One region of the Halobacillus amylolyticus genome, then DNA from elsewhere that is predicted to be linked to it. Evidence: riboswitches for the same ligand, from Rfam matches in the RefSeq annotation. Region 1 holds a riboswitch; the other holds the start of a gene.
The links. A riboswitch is a leader RNA that binds a small molecule or an ion and turns the genes downstream of it on or off. The one in region 1 is predicted to bind glycine.
Positions count from the first base shown of each region.

Region 2: it holds a riboswitch for glycine, as region 1 does, so the genes downstream of both, serC (3-phosphoserine/phosphohydroxythreonine transaminase) here and gcvT (glycine cleavage system aminomethyltransferase GcvT) in region 1, are expected to answer to the same signal.

Region 1 covers NZ_CP095075.1:368,284-373,790, reverse strand. Annotated here, with positions in the region: gene gcvPA (aminomethyl-transferring glycine dehydrogenase subunit GcvPA) at 1-495, opposite strand, end outside; gene gcvT (glycine cleavage system aminomethyltransferase GcvT) at 514-1,614, opposite strand; glycine riboswitch at 1,678-1,783, opposite strand; glycine riboswitch at 1,787-1,879, opposite strand; gene MUO15_RS02005 (DEAD/DEAH box helicase) at 2,045-3,688, shown strand; gene MUO15_RS02000 (YqhG family protein) at 3,685-4,485, shown strand; gene MUO15_RS01995 (YqzE family protein) at 4,593-4,775, opposite strand; gene MUO15_RS01990 (shikimate kinase) at 4,799-5,308, opposite strand; gene comGA (competence type IV pilus ATPase ComGA) at 5,409-5,507, shown strand, end outside.
Region 2 covers NZ_CP095075.1:1,197,794-1,203,300, forward strand. Annotated here, with positions in the region: gene MUO15_RS06295 (phosphoglycerate dehydrogenase) at 323-1,522, opposite strand; gene serC (3-phosphoserine/phosphohydroxythreonine transaminase) at 1,536-2,618, opposite strand; glycine riboswitch at 2,738-2,817, opposite strand; tRNA gene MUO15_RS06305 (tRNA-Val) at 3,187-3,259, opposite strand; gene MUO15_RS06310 (alpha/beta hydrolase) at 3,489-4,211, shown strand; gene MUO15_RS06315 (YjcG family protein) at 4,257-4,772, shown strand; gene MUO15_RS06320 (GNAT family N-acetyltransferase) at 4,772-5,200, shown strand; gene MUO15_RS06325 (DUF421 domain-containing protein) at 5,305-5,507, shown strand, end outside.

The DNA.
Region 1 (5,507 bases):
GTGGATCGCTTTTGAGACGAGCACTTTCTTCTTCTTCGTTTGTCCAGCCGAAAGGTTAACCGCTTCAGCAAGAGCTGTTCCACCGTCATACATGGATGAGTTAGCCACATCCATTCCTGTAAGCTCACAAATCATTGTCTGAAATTCAAATATCGCCTGAAGCTCCCCTTGGGAGATCTCTGGCTGATAAGGTGTATAGGCTGTATAAAATTCAGATCTTGAAATGACGTGATCGACAATAGAAGGAATATAGTGATCGTACACACCAGCCCCTAGAAATGAGGTATGTGATTTCAGATTGACATTTTGCCCAGCAAGCTGTGTGAGTTCCTTCATAAGTGCAAATTCGTTTTTGGGAGCTTTGATATTTAAATCGCCTTTATAGCGTACATTTTCAGGTATATCTGCAAACAGCTCGTCTGTTGACTTGACACCAACTGTTTCCATCATCTGTTGTTTATCGCGTTCAGTCATCGGTAAATAACGGAATTCCATAACTCTTCCCCCTCATTCTTATCGTTTATAAAAAGGTGTTTTGACAACTTTTGCTTGCAACTTACGTTTACGTACTACAACAGTGACTTCTGTCCCCTCGTCTGTATATTCACTATCCAGCAGAGCAAGACCGACATTCTTTCCTAGTGTCGGTGATTGTGTCCCCGTTGTGACAAATCCAATCGACTTCTCACCATCTAATATTTCATAATGGGTACGCGGGATGCCTTTGTCGATCATTTCAATACCGACTAGCTTGCGTGCTGTTCCCTCTTCTTTTTGCTTTTTCAGTACTTCTTTACCAATAAAATCTGCATCTTTCTTCACTCGCACAGCAAAAGAAAGTCCTGCTTCAATTGGCGTGATTTCAGAACTGAGTTCTTGGCCATATAATGCCAAGTTAGCTTCAAAACGCAGCGTATCACGAGCACCCAGCCCAATTGGCTGCACCCCGAAAGCTTCACCTTCAGATAAAATTGCCCGCCACAGGGCCGGACCTGATGCAGCAGGAAGATAAATTTCAAAGCCATCTTCACCTGTATAACCGGTACGTGAAACGATGGCCTTATCTTCAACACCGCTGAACGAAACATCCTGCAAGAAACGGAAAAATTTAATCGAAGACAGATCTGCAGTTGTCAGTTGCTGCAATGCCTGTTCTGCCTGTGGCCCCTGAAGTGCAAGTTGAACGTAATCATCAGAGACATCTGTGATGGTCACTTCTCCTTTTTGATGATCCTTAAGCCACTGCACATCCTTATCACGATTTGCTGCATTGATGACAAGAAGATAATAATCTGTAGCTAACATGTAAACAATTAAATCGTCCACCGTGCCACCATCTTCATAGCACATAATCGTATATTGTGCTTTTCCCGGCTCAAGCTTTGACACATCGTTGGTTAACATCCCTTGTAAATAGTCAAGACTGTCTTTTCCTTTTACCGTGACCTCTCCCATATGGGAAACATCAAAAAGGCCTGCCTTTGTACGAGTCGCTTCATGCTCCTTTTTAATACTTGAAAAATGGACAGGCAAATCCCATCCTCCAAAATCAATCGTTTTCGCTTCTAACCTCTTATACTCAGAAAAAAGGGGGGTACGCTTCAATTCAGTCATCCTATCACTCCTATAAGATCTAATTAAGCATAAAAAAAGAGACTCTACCGCTTTATCGGGAGTCTCTGTCCGTTTCACCAGAAAGTTTGGCGTTTTTAAAAACGTACACAATGACGTTTTCGTCCGCTTGCTTCTTGGGTGGTTTACCTATCGTAAACACTCTCCAGAGTTGCGTCCTACAAAGGTCTTTTTGCCTGAGAGATTCGCAATCATTGATTGCTTGCTCCTTCGGCGCCACAAAAGTAGTCTCTCCCCTTGCAATCATCCGCTACTAGTATTTTCTTAGATTAATTTGGGCATACTAACCTGTAAAGCTATGTGACAAACTATCTTAAATTTCTGCTTCATTATACCATAGCCTACCATAAGAACGAATGCCGATTTCAAATTTATATGAATTCTTTTTATTATTAGTATAGGAGTTGATCAAATGGTTGAGACACATTACGACCAAGACTATATACTCTCTCTGTCAGAGAACCTTGCTCAACCCGATTCCCTTTGTTCATGGAACGAGTTTAAGCTCGGCTACAAGGCTTTAGAATATCGGTCCATCCCAGAGTTTAATGGATTACTATCCCCAAAACATCTGCCCCATGTTAATTTTCTAGATCATCAAATCGATGCATGTGAAAAGGTTGTCCATGAAATGAATGGACGAGCTATTCTTGCTGACGAAGTTGGACTTGGAAAAACACTGGAGGCAGGCCTTATTTTAAAAGAGTACATGATTCGAGGAATGGCAAAGAAGGTTCTCGTCTTAACTCCCGCTTCCCTCGTAAATCAGTGGGTTCAAGAATTAAACGAGAAATTTTATATTCAGGCCTTTTCTCCCCGAAAGAAACAGGCAGCCTGGCAGGATTGGGATATTACTGTAACATCGATTGATATGGCTAAAAGAGAAGCTCACAAGGAGGAAATTTTGTCGATCCCTTATGACTTGATTATTATTGACGAAGCTCACAAATTAAAAAATCATCAAACAAAAAATTACCAATTCGTCAAGCAATTAAAAAAAACATATTGTTTATTACTTACAGCTACACCTATCCAAAATAATTTGAGTGATTTATTCAATCTAGTTTCCATCTTGAAACCCGGATACCTTGGTGATTTAACGACTTTTAAAAAGAAATATCGTAAAACGTCCCTTGAACATTCCGGTACCCACCAGCATATCCATTCCTTACTCAGTAAGCTGATGATTCGTAACCGCAGGAAAGATACAGGGCTTGATTCATCAAAACGACACGTGACAAATGTCCGTCTTACTTTTACTGATGAGGAAAAGAAAATGTACGAAGAGCTTGCAGCCTTAAAATCCAACTCTCCTTCTTTCACATGGCTGACGTTAGCAAAAGAACTCTGTTCGACAAGAGAAGCTTGTTATATGTCATTACAATCCATGCAGAACAAACAAGAAGGCAAATCTACCATGTTGGCAGAACTAATCGATCGTTTAGGCACACTTCCCCACCACGTTAAAGCAAAACGGGTCGTTGAAATCATGGATAAATCTGCTGAAAAGTTCATTATTTTCACAGAATATCGGGCCAGTCAATTTTATTTACAATGGTATCTGCAACAACATGGGATTACCTCTGTTCCTTTTAGTGGCAAATTTAATAAGAGTAAACGTGACTGGATGAAACATCTCTTTAAAACAAAGGCGCAAGTCATGGTGACCACAGAAGCTGGGGCTGAAGGCATTAACCTGCAATTTTGCAACAATATGATCAACTATGACCTACCATGGAATCCGATGCGCCTTGAGCAACGGATTGGCAGAATACATCGCTTCGGGCAGGAGAAAGACGTTCATATTTATAATTTTGCGATTGAAAACACCATTGAGGATCAAATATTGAACCTTTTATATGAAAAAATCGAGATATTTAAACAGGCTGTCGGAGACCTTGACCATATTTTAGAACATATACCCGGCGGCAGCTTCGACGACCAGATTCAGTCAATTATGAAGCAATCAGAAAGTCAGGGAGAAATGAACATTAAATTAAATAACCTTGTCAGCTACGTTGAATATACCGTAAATGAGCGGAGGGAATTAAGTTGACAGCTAGTATGTATTTTCAATTTGCTAAAGACTTTTTTACAACTCATGGATGCACCATTACCGAGAAAAGTAACAAGTCTATGCATATCCAGCTTACAAATGACATGGATGAAGCACTTATGAATCGGCCATTTTATTGGCACTATATGAAAAAGATGAACCGGGTGGGAGAGGCAATGAGCCTAACTTTCACGGATGGAATTATGGAGGAAGATAGTGGAATCCATCTCCACGCAGGAACGCCAAAGCTTCATCAAATGTACCAGTTAGCTATTGACCGCTCCTACTCGACAAGACTTTATGAATATCTTCCTTCCCTGTCAGTGAATCAAGCCCTGCATCCGTGGTTGGTGTTGAATATAAAAGTGACCTACCGTGGCAAGCAAACGCGTGACGAAATTCTATCTATTGGATTAAATCTAATTAACGGTGCACTGATCACAAAAATGATGGACAAGATTTGGGAGATTGATTTTCAATCAACTGTATCAGATTTCAGCTTCCCAATGACACCCATCGTACGTATCGAAAGCGGCTATCAGCGCATTATTCGATATGCAAATGAACGTCTTACTTCTTTAGACGATCAATGGGAAGTGCACTCATTACATCAACTAAAGGATGAAAAAGATTTACTGCATCGCTTTTTTACATCAGATGACGTTGATGAAGAATATTATGAAAAAGAACTTGAACAGCTTGATGTAAGGTATAAACCAAGAATTTCAATACAAATTGCAAATGGCGGATTATTTTATTTATCACAGCAAACCAGCCAACAATTATTTCAGCAATGAACATTTGCTTCAGGTGCTTTGGCCAGTCATGAGATAGATCTCAGAACAATCCCATTTCGTTTATTTCCTAATACAAAACAAAAAGAGGCTCATGCCCTGAGCCTCTTTTAACTATGTTTCTGCCATTTACGTTTCATTATTTTCAAAGCGAAAGGCAAGATTCCAAACCAATAAGAAGAACTCCTCTTAGAGGGTCTCTCCACCCTTCGATCGAGCTTTTCTTGTTTAGACATATGCATATACTTCAGCGTTTCTTCAGTAAGAAATTGAACATACTCATTTTTCTTCATAGAGATCCCTTCCTTACGATTAATTACTCATTAGTATGTTCAAAATCGTTGTTCTTTAGACAAAAAATAATCTCCTCTACAATCATTTCAGGATTTTTGTTGTCAACTTGTATCGTTTCTGTGGCGACTTGTTCGTATAAAGGCTTGCGTTGATTAAATCGCTTTTGTTTCTCAACTAGATCGCCACTCCAAAGCGGACGGTTTCCGCTTTGAGCTAGCCTTTCCTCAATCGTTTGGAATGAAGCCTCTAAGTAAACGACAACATGGCCAGCTAAAGTTTCCCGGTTTTCAGCTGATAAAAGAACACCTCCTCCAGTTGATACGATTAACTGACCTTCTAATTCCTTTAACAGCTGGGATTCCATTGCACGAAAAAACGATTCTCCATGGTTTGCAAATATTTCTGGGATTGTCATCCCCTCGCGCCTTTCAATCTCTTCATCCATTTCTATATATGTACATTGCAAATTTTCGCTCAAACGTTTCGCTATTGTTGATTTACCGCTACCCATATAGCCGATTAGAAAAATCATGTCATGCCCCTAAAGTTTTTTTTAGAAAAAAGAAGGATTTATAGAAGAAATGTCGAAAGGTATATAAGGCTGAATTTTTGAAATGAGGTGATAACATAACGTGAGCCAAATTGCTAAGTATGCCCAAGACCTTTTAGTTTCTGCGATTCAACAAACCGCCTCCGACATCCACTTTTCTCCCTACACCGAAAAGACCGAT
Region 2 (5,507 bases), 830 kb from region 1:
TTTCTTACAATTTAATAAATAAATTTTTAGACTAACTAACCAACTATACCATATTCCTTAGGAAATACTTATGTTCCTCACCCTATCCTCTCTTTTAAGCCTTACTAAATTAAACGGCCCTTTAATGGAATAAAACAGACCATACACTTTCAAAATGTATGGTCTGTATCATTATAGTTATTAAAGTTCTGTGACTACCGAGAAGGTTGTTGGACCTAACTTCAAAAATTTATTAAAAATTCTAGACCTTGTATAAGAGTTTAAGTGCAATAATCCAGCTCAACTCAAGGTGAGGCATTGAAGAAGCGTAGAAATCTTTTTTTTAAATAATGCGGACGGAAACGATGCCTTCGATCTGGTTTATTTGCGCTTCTAAGTCGGGAATGACATTACCGTTTACTTCATTATCAATATCAATCATGGTATAGGCATAATCTTCCCGGCTTCTGTTCACCATGTCAGCGATGTTCAAGTTGTAATTTGATAAAGCTGATGTGATCTGACCAACCATGTTTGGAACGTTATGATGATAAGCTGTCACACGGCGCCTCCCAGTATAAGGAAGAGAAGCATTTGGGAAATTCACTGAATTTTTGATGTTTCCTGTTTCCAGAAACTCCTCCACCTGGCGAGCAGCCATAATCGCACAATTTTCCTCTGATTCTTTCGTGGAGGCACCAAGGTGAGGAAGTGGAATGGCATTTTCCATTTCCAGCACGTTTTCATTTGGAAAGTCTGTCACATACTTACCAACTTTACCACTTTCAAGGGCAGCCGCCATATCTTCTTCGTTCACCAGCCCACCGCGGGAAAAGTTCAGAATATTGACACCAGGTTTCATCATGTTAAATGTTTCTTCATTGAACATGCCGCTTGTATCCTTTGTTAACGGAACGTGCACTGTAATGTAATCAGAATAGGCAAACAGCTCCTTCATTGTCATGGCACGTTGCACATTACGAGACAGGTTCCAGGCAGTATTAACTGAAATAAATGGGTCAAACCCTATGACATCCATATCGAGGTCTAGTGCATCATTTGCTACTAGAGAGCCGACCGCTCCTAATCCAATCACCCCTAATGTTTTTCCTTTTATTTCTTTTCCGATAAATTGTTTCTTTCCAGTTTCTACAAGACTCGGAATCTCTTCGCCTTTTCCTTTTAACGTCCTGGCCCAGGATACACCGGAAAATAGATTACGGGATAACGCCATCAATGAAGTCAGTACTATTTCCTTTACAGCATTCGCATTAGCACCTGGTGTATTAAACACGACAATTCCACGTTCTGTATAATCTTCGACCGGAATATTATTGACGCCCGCGCCTGCCCTTGCAATTGCTTTTAGATTTTTGCCAAATTCCATGTCATGCATGTTATAACTGCGCACCACAATGGCGTCAGGATTCTCACTATCGTTATCTATTGTATAATTCACCTTTTCGAATACATCCAAGCCACGATCAGCAATGTTATTTAATGTTTTAATCGTGTTCAATTTGTCTTGTGTTAATGTGCTCATTTTGTTCTCCCCTTTACTCATGATTATTTTCAAATTCTTTCATAAAAGTGACCAGTGACCGTACACCTTCTATCGGCATCGCATTGTAAAGGCTTGCACGCATGCCCCCTACAGATCGATGGCCTTTCAACGTCTCAAGTCCCTCTGCCTTTGCTTTCTTAATAAAATCGGCATCTAATTCCGCCGACGGGCTGACAAAAGGAATATTCATAATCGAGCGACTGTCTTTATCTACTGGAGAAGTAAACAGCTCCGATTCATCAATAAAGTCGTACAATAGTTGCGCTTTTTCACGGTTGATACGCTCCATTTCCTTAAGCCCGCCAAGCTCTTTTATCCATTCAAAAACCAGTTTCGCCATGTAAATGCCAAATGTCGGTGGAGTGTTATACAAGGACCCGCTATCACTGTGCGTTTTATAATCAAGCATGGCCGGACAGTTTTCCGATGCTTTCCCAATTAAATCTTCTCGAATCACAACGACGGTTAACCCGGCAGGTCCGATATTTTTTTGCGCTCCAGCATAAATCAGACCATATTTAGAGACATCGATTTCTTCCGACAAAATATTCGATGACATGTCGGCTACAAGTGGGATGGTCCCTGTATCAGGAACTTCAGTAAATGCCGTTCCCTCAATTGTGTTATTCGTCGTAATATGGACATAATCCGCTTCCGGATCAGTCATTCCGCTGTCGACTACCGGTATATTAGTGAAATTGGCATCCTCTGAGGAAGCAACCACACGAATGTCACCATATTTCTTAGCTTCTTTGATCGCCTTCTTCGACCAGGACCCTGTATTGACATAGTCCGCTTTCCCACTTTTACCAAGGAGATTCATCGGTACCATAGCAAATTGCTGCGAGGCTCCACCTTGGACAAATAGAACTTTGTAATCCCCTGGAATATCCATCAGTTCTCTTAGCAGCTGCTCAGCCTCCATGATAATCTCTGTAAATAACTCCGATCGATGACTTAACTCCATCACAGACATTCCCGAATCCGCATAATTAACTAACTCTTTTTGTGCCTTTTCTAATACTGGTAGTGGCAATATAGAAGGTCCTGCTGAAAAATTATAAATCCGCTTCATGTTAATCAAACACCTCATTCATATTTATTAAAAATTACTAGTAATCCTTGGTCAAAATAGTATAAAAAAAGAGATTGGGATTCCCCAGCCTCTTAAGTGTCAGAATAACAATAAGTACTTGCTATTCTTCTGTCCTTTTTGCCTGAGATTGTGAACCCTTCGGCGATGCAATAGTTGCATTCTCTCCAGAAACTGCTCCTGTTATAGTGTGACCCATAACAATCAACGCTTATTTAGTTATAAAAATGTTAAGTGACTAGTTTAGTAGATAAAAAGTATTGTATTGTTCGTTTTTAAGACAAGAAAATTTGTATAAGTGGATTATAAAACATATTACCAAACTTCTCAAGAGAGATAAAACAAGCAGTTTATCTCTTTTCTTTATGATAGCGCTTACCTTGTTTGTTTAAAGGGATTAGAATAAAATACGAATATTTTATATATTGTAATAATTTTTATTCGCTTTTTCTTGTGTATTCCACACGCTGAATCATTTAGTGTCAAAACAAAAGAAATGACGCGGCCTCCCCTTTGTTAGGAAACCGCGCCATTTCGGCACTTTGATGGATGATTCCGATTGGGCTCGAACCAACGACCTCCACCCTGTCAAGGTGGCGCTCTCCCAGCTGAGCTACGGAATCACATTATGTAACATTTTGTTGTAAGGACAAGTACTAATATACATGGCTATCGTATCGATGTCAACGATTTTCACTGTTTTTTATTTTATGATGAATTTCTTCCCTTTCAAAAAAGATCGATTCTCCTTTTTTTCAAAATTATATGATAAAATAGAAGTGATACGTTTACATGATTTACGATGCGGTAATTTCCATTAGCAAACTTGCTCGGATGTTAGGAGGTGGTCAAATGGGGAGAGACGGTACAATGCAGGAGTACAGCATCAATAGCCAATACTTAAATGAAGAAATGACGTTAAACGTGTACACACCCAAAAACTTCTCGCCACTGTATAAATACCATTTCTGCATTATGCAGGATGGAAATGACTACTTTCAGATGGGACGGGCTGCAACGCTGAGTGATCAGCTTCATGCAGATAAAGAAATTGAAAATACGATTTTTATTGGTATTCATTATCATGATAAGTTTGACCGTCGGGATAAATACCATCCTGATGGAAAAAGGCAGGGTGATTATGTTAACTTTTTAGTAAGAGAAGTTGTTCCTTTTCTAGATGAGGAGCTCCCTGGCTTTTATATGGGAAATGGACGTACACTGGTCGGCGATTCGTTAGCTGGTACACTTGCACTAATGACAGCCACTCGTTTTCCAAATGTATTCGGTAACGTCATTATGCAAAGCCCATATGTTGACCCTCACGTTATGGAGGTCGTAAAAACGGTGAGGGATTTATCTTCACTGTCGATTTATCATACGATTGGAAATAAGGAGACTTCAGTAAACACCACAGATGGGGCAACAAAAGATTTCTTAAAGCCCAATCTCAATCTAAAAGAATACTTATCACATCAGCCTTTATCTTATGTTTTTCATGAGCTCGACGGTGACCACACATGGAAATCCTGGCAGCAGGATTTAAAGCGAGCTTTACAAACGATATTTGGCTAATGCCGCAAGTAGCGTGTAATGAAAGAAATAGGAGGGATCAACCGAATGAAATATGGTATAGCAATTTTTCCATCAAAAAAAGTACAGGATGAGGCAAACTCTTATCGTAAACGTTATGACCCGCATTACGCTCTGATTCCACCGCATATTACTGTTAAAGAGCCCTTCGAAACAGATGAACAGGTACTTGAATCAACGATTATTCCTGAATTAAAAAGAATTGCCAAAAGTACAACTTCATTTTCCATAAAGATATCCAAAGTTAGTTCTTTCTCACCTGTTACTAACACCATTTACTTAAAGGTCGACCCATCTGACGAAATTGTGAAACTCAATCAGAATCTGCACGAAGGAATTATCCCTGATAATAAGGAGTATTCTTTTGTTCCTCACATCACGATTGCTCAGAAGCTTTCCGATGAGGAGTTCTCTGATGTGTATGGGAGTTTAAGTATGGATAGTTTTGATATTGTAGACAAAGTTGATCGTTTCCAACTCCTCTATCAATTAGAAAATGGGGCTTGGAGCGTCTACGAAACTTTTCGGTTTGGTGAACAGTAATGCATCCGGATATTCGGAAAGTAACAAAACATGAAGAACTTAGCGATGCCCACCGTGTTAGGCGTAACGTTTTTATAAAAGAACAAGGGGTTTCAGAACAAGACGAGCATGATGCCTTCGAGGACCAGGCTACACATATCGTGGGGTATTTTGATGGAGAACCGTTTGCAGCTGCTCGACTCAGATTTATTGAGGATTATGCTAAGCTTGAAAGAATTTGTGTAGAGAAGGCTCACAGAGGCAATTCCTTCGGCAAGCAAATCATTCACTACATGGAAACAGTGATTAAAGATGAAGGATATTCAAGGGCCAAGCTTAACTCGCAAACTCACGCAGAAGGCTTTTATGAAAGTCTCGGATACCGTACTGTGTCGGAAGAATTCATGGATGCCGGCATCCCTCATGTAACAATGATTAAAGATTTATGAACACATGGTCTGCCTTTTCTACAGGCAGGTCTTTTTTTGTATAAAAATTCTCCTTCTCGTCCAGAATGTTAGCTAGACTAGAAGTTTGAGGGACAGGTGATGGTATGGACTACTTGGAAATGTTCGTAGAAATTATATTCGGGTTCGTTGCCCTTTTTCTTGTAACAAAAGTACTCGGGAAAACGCAAATCACCCAAATAACAGCATTTGATTTTATTTCCGCATTAGTTTTAGGAGAACTCGTTGGAAATGCGCTTTATGACGATGAAGTTGGTATTGCCAAAATTGCTTTTGCAGTGATCCTTTG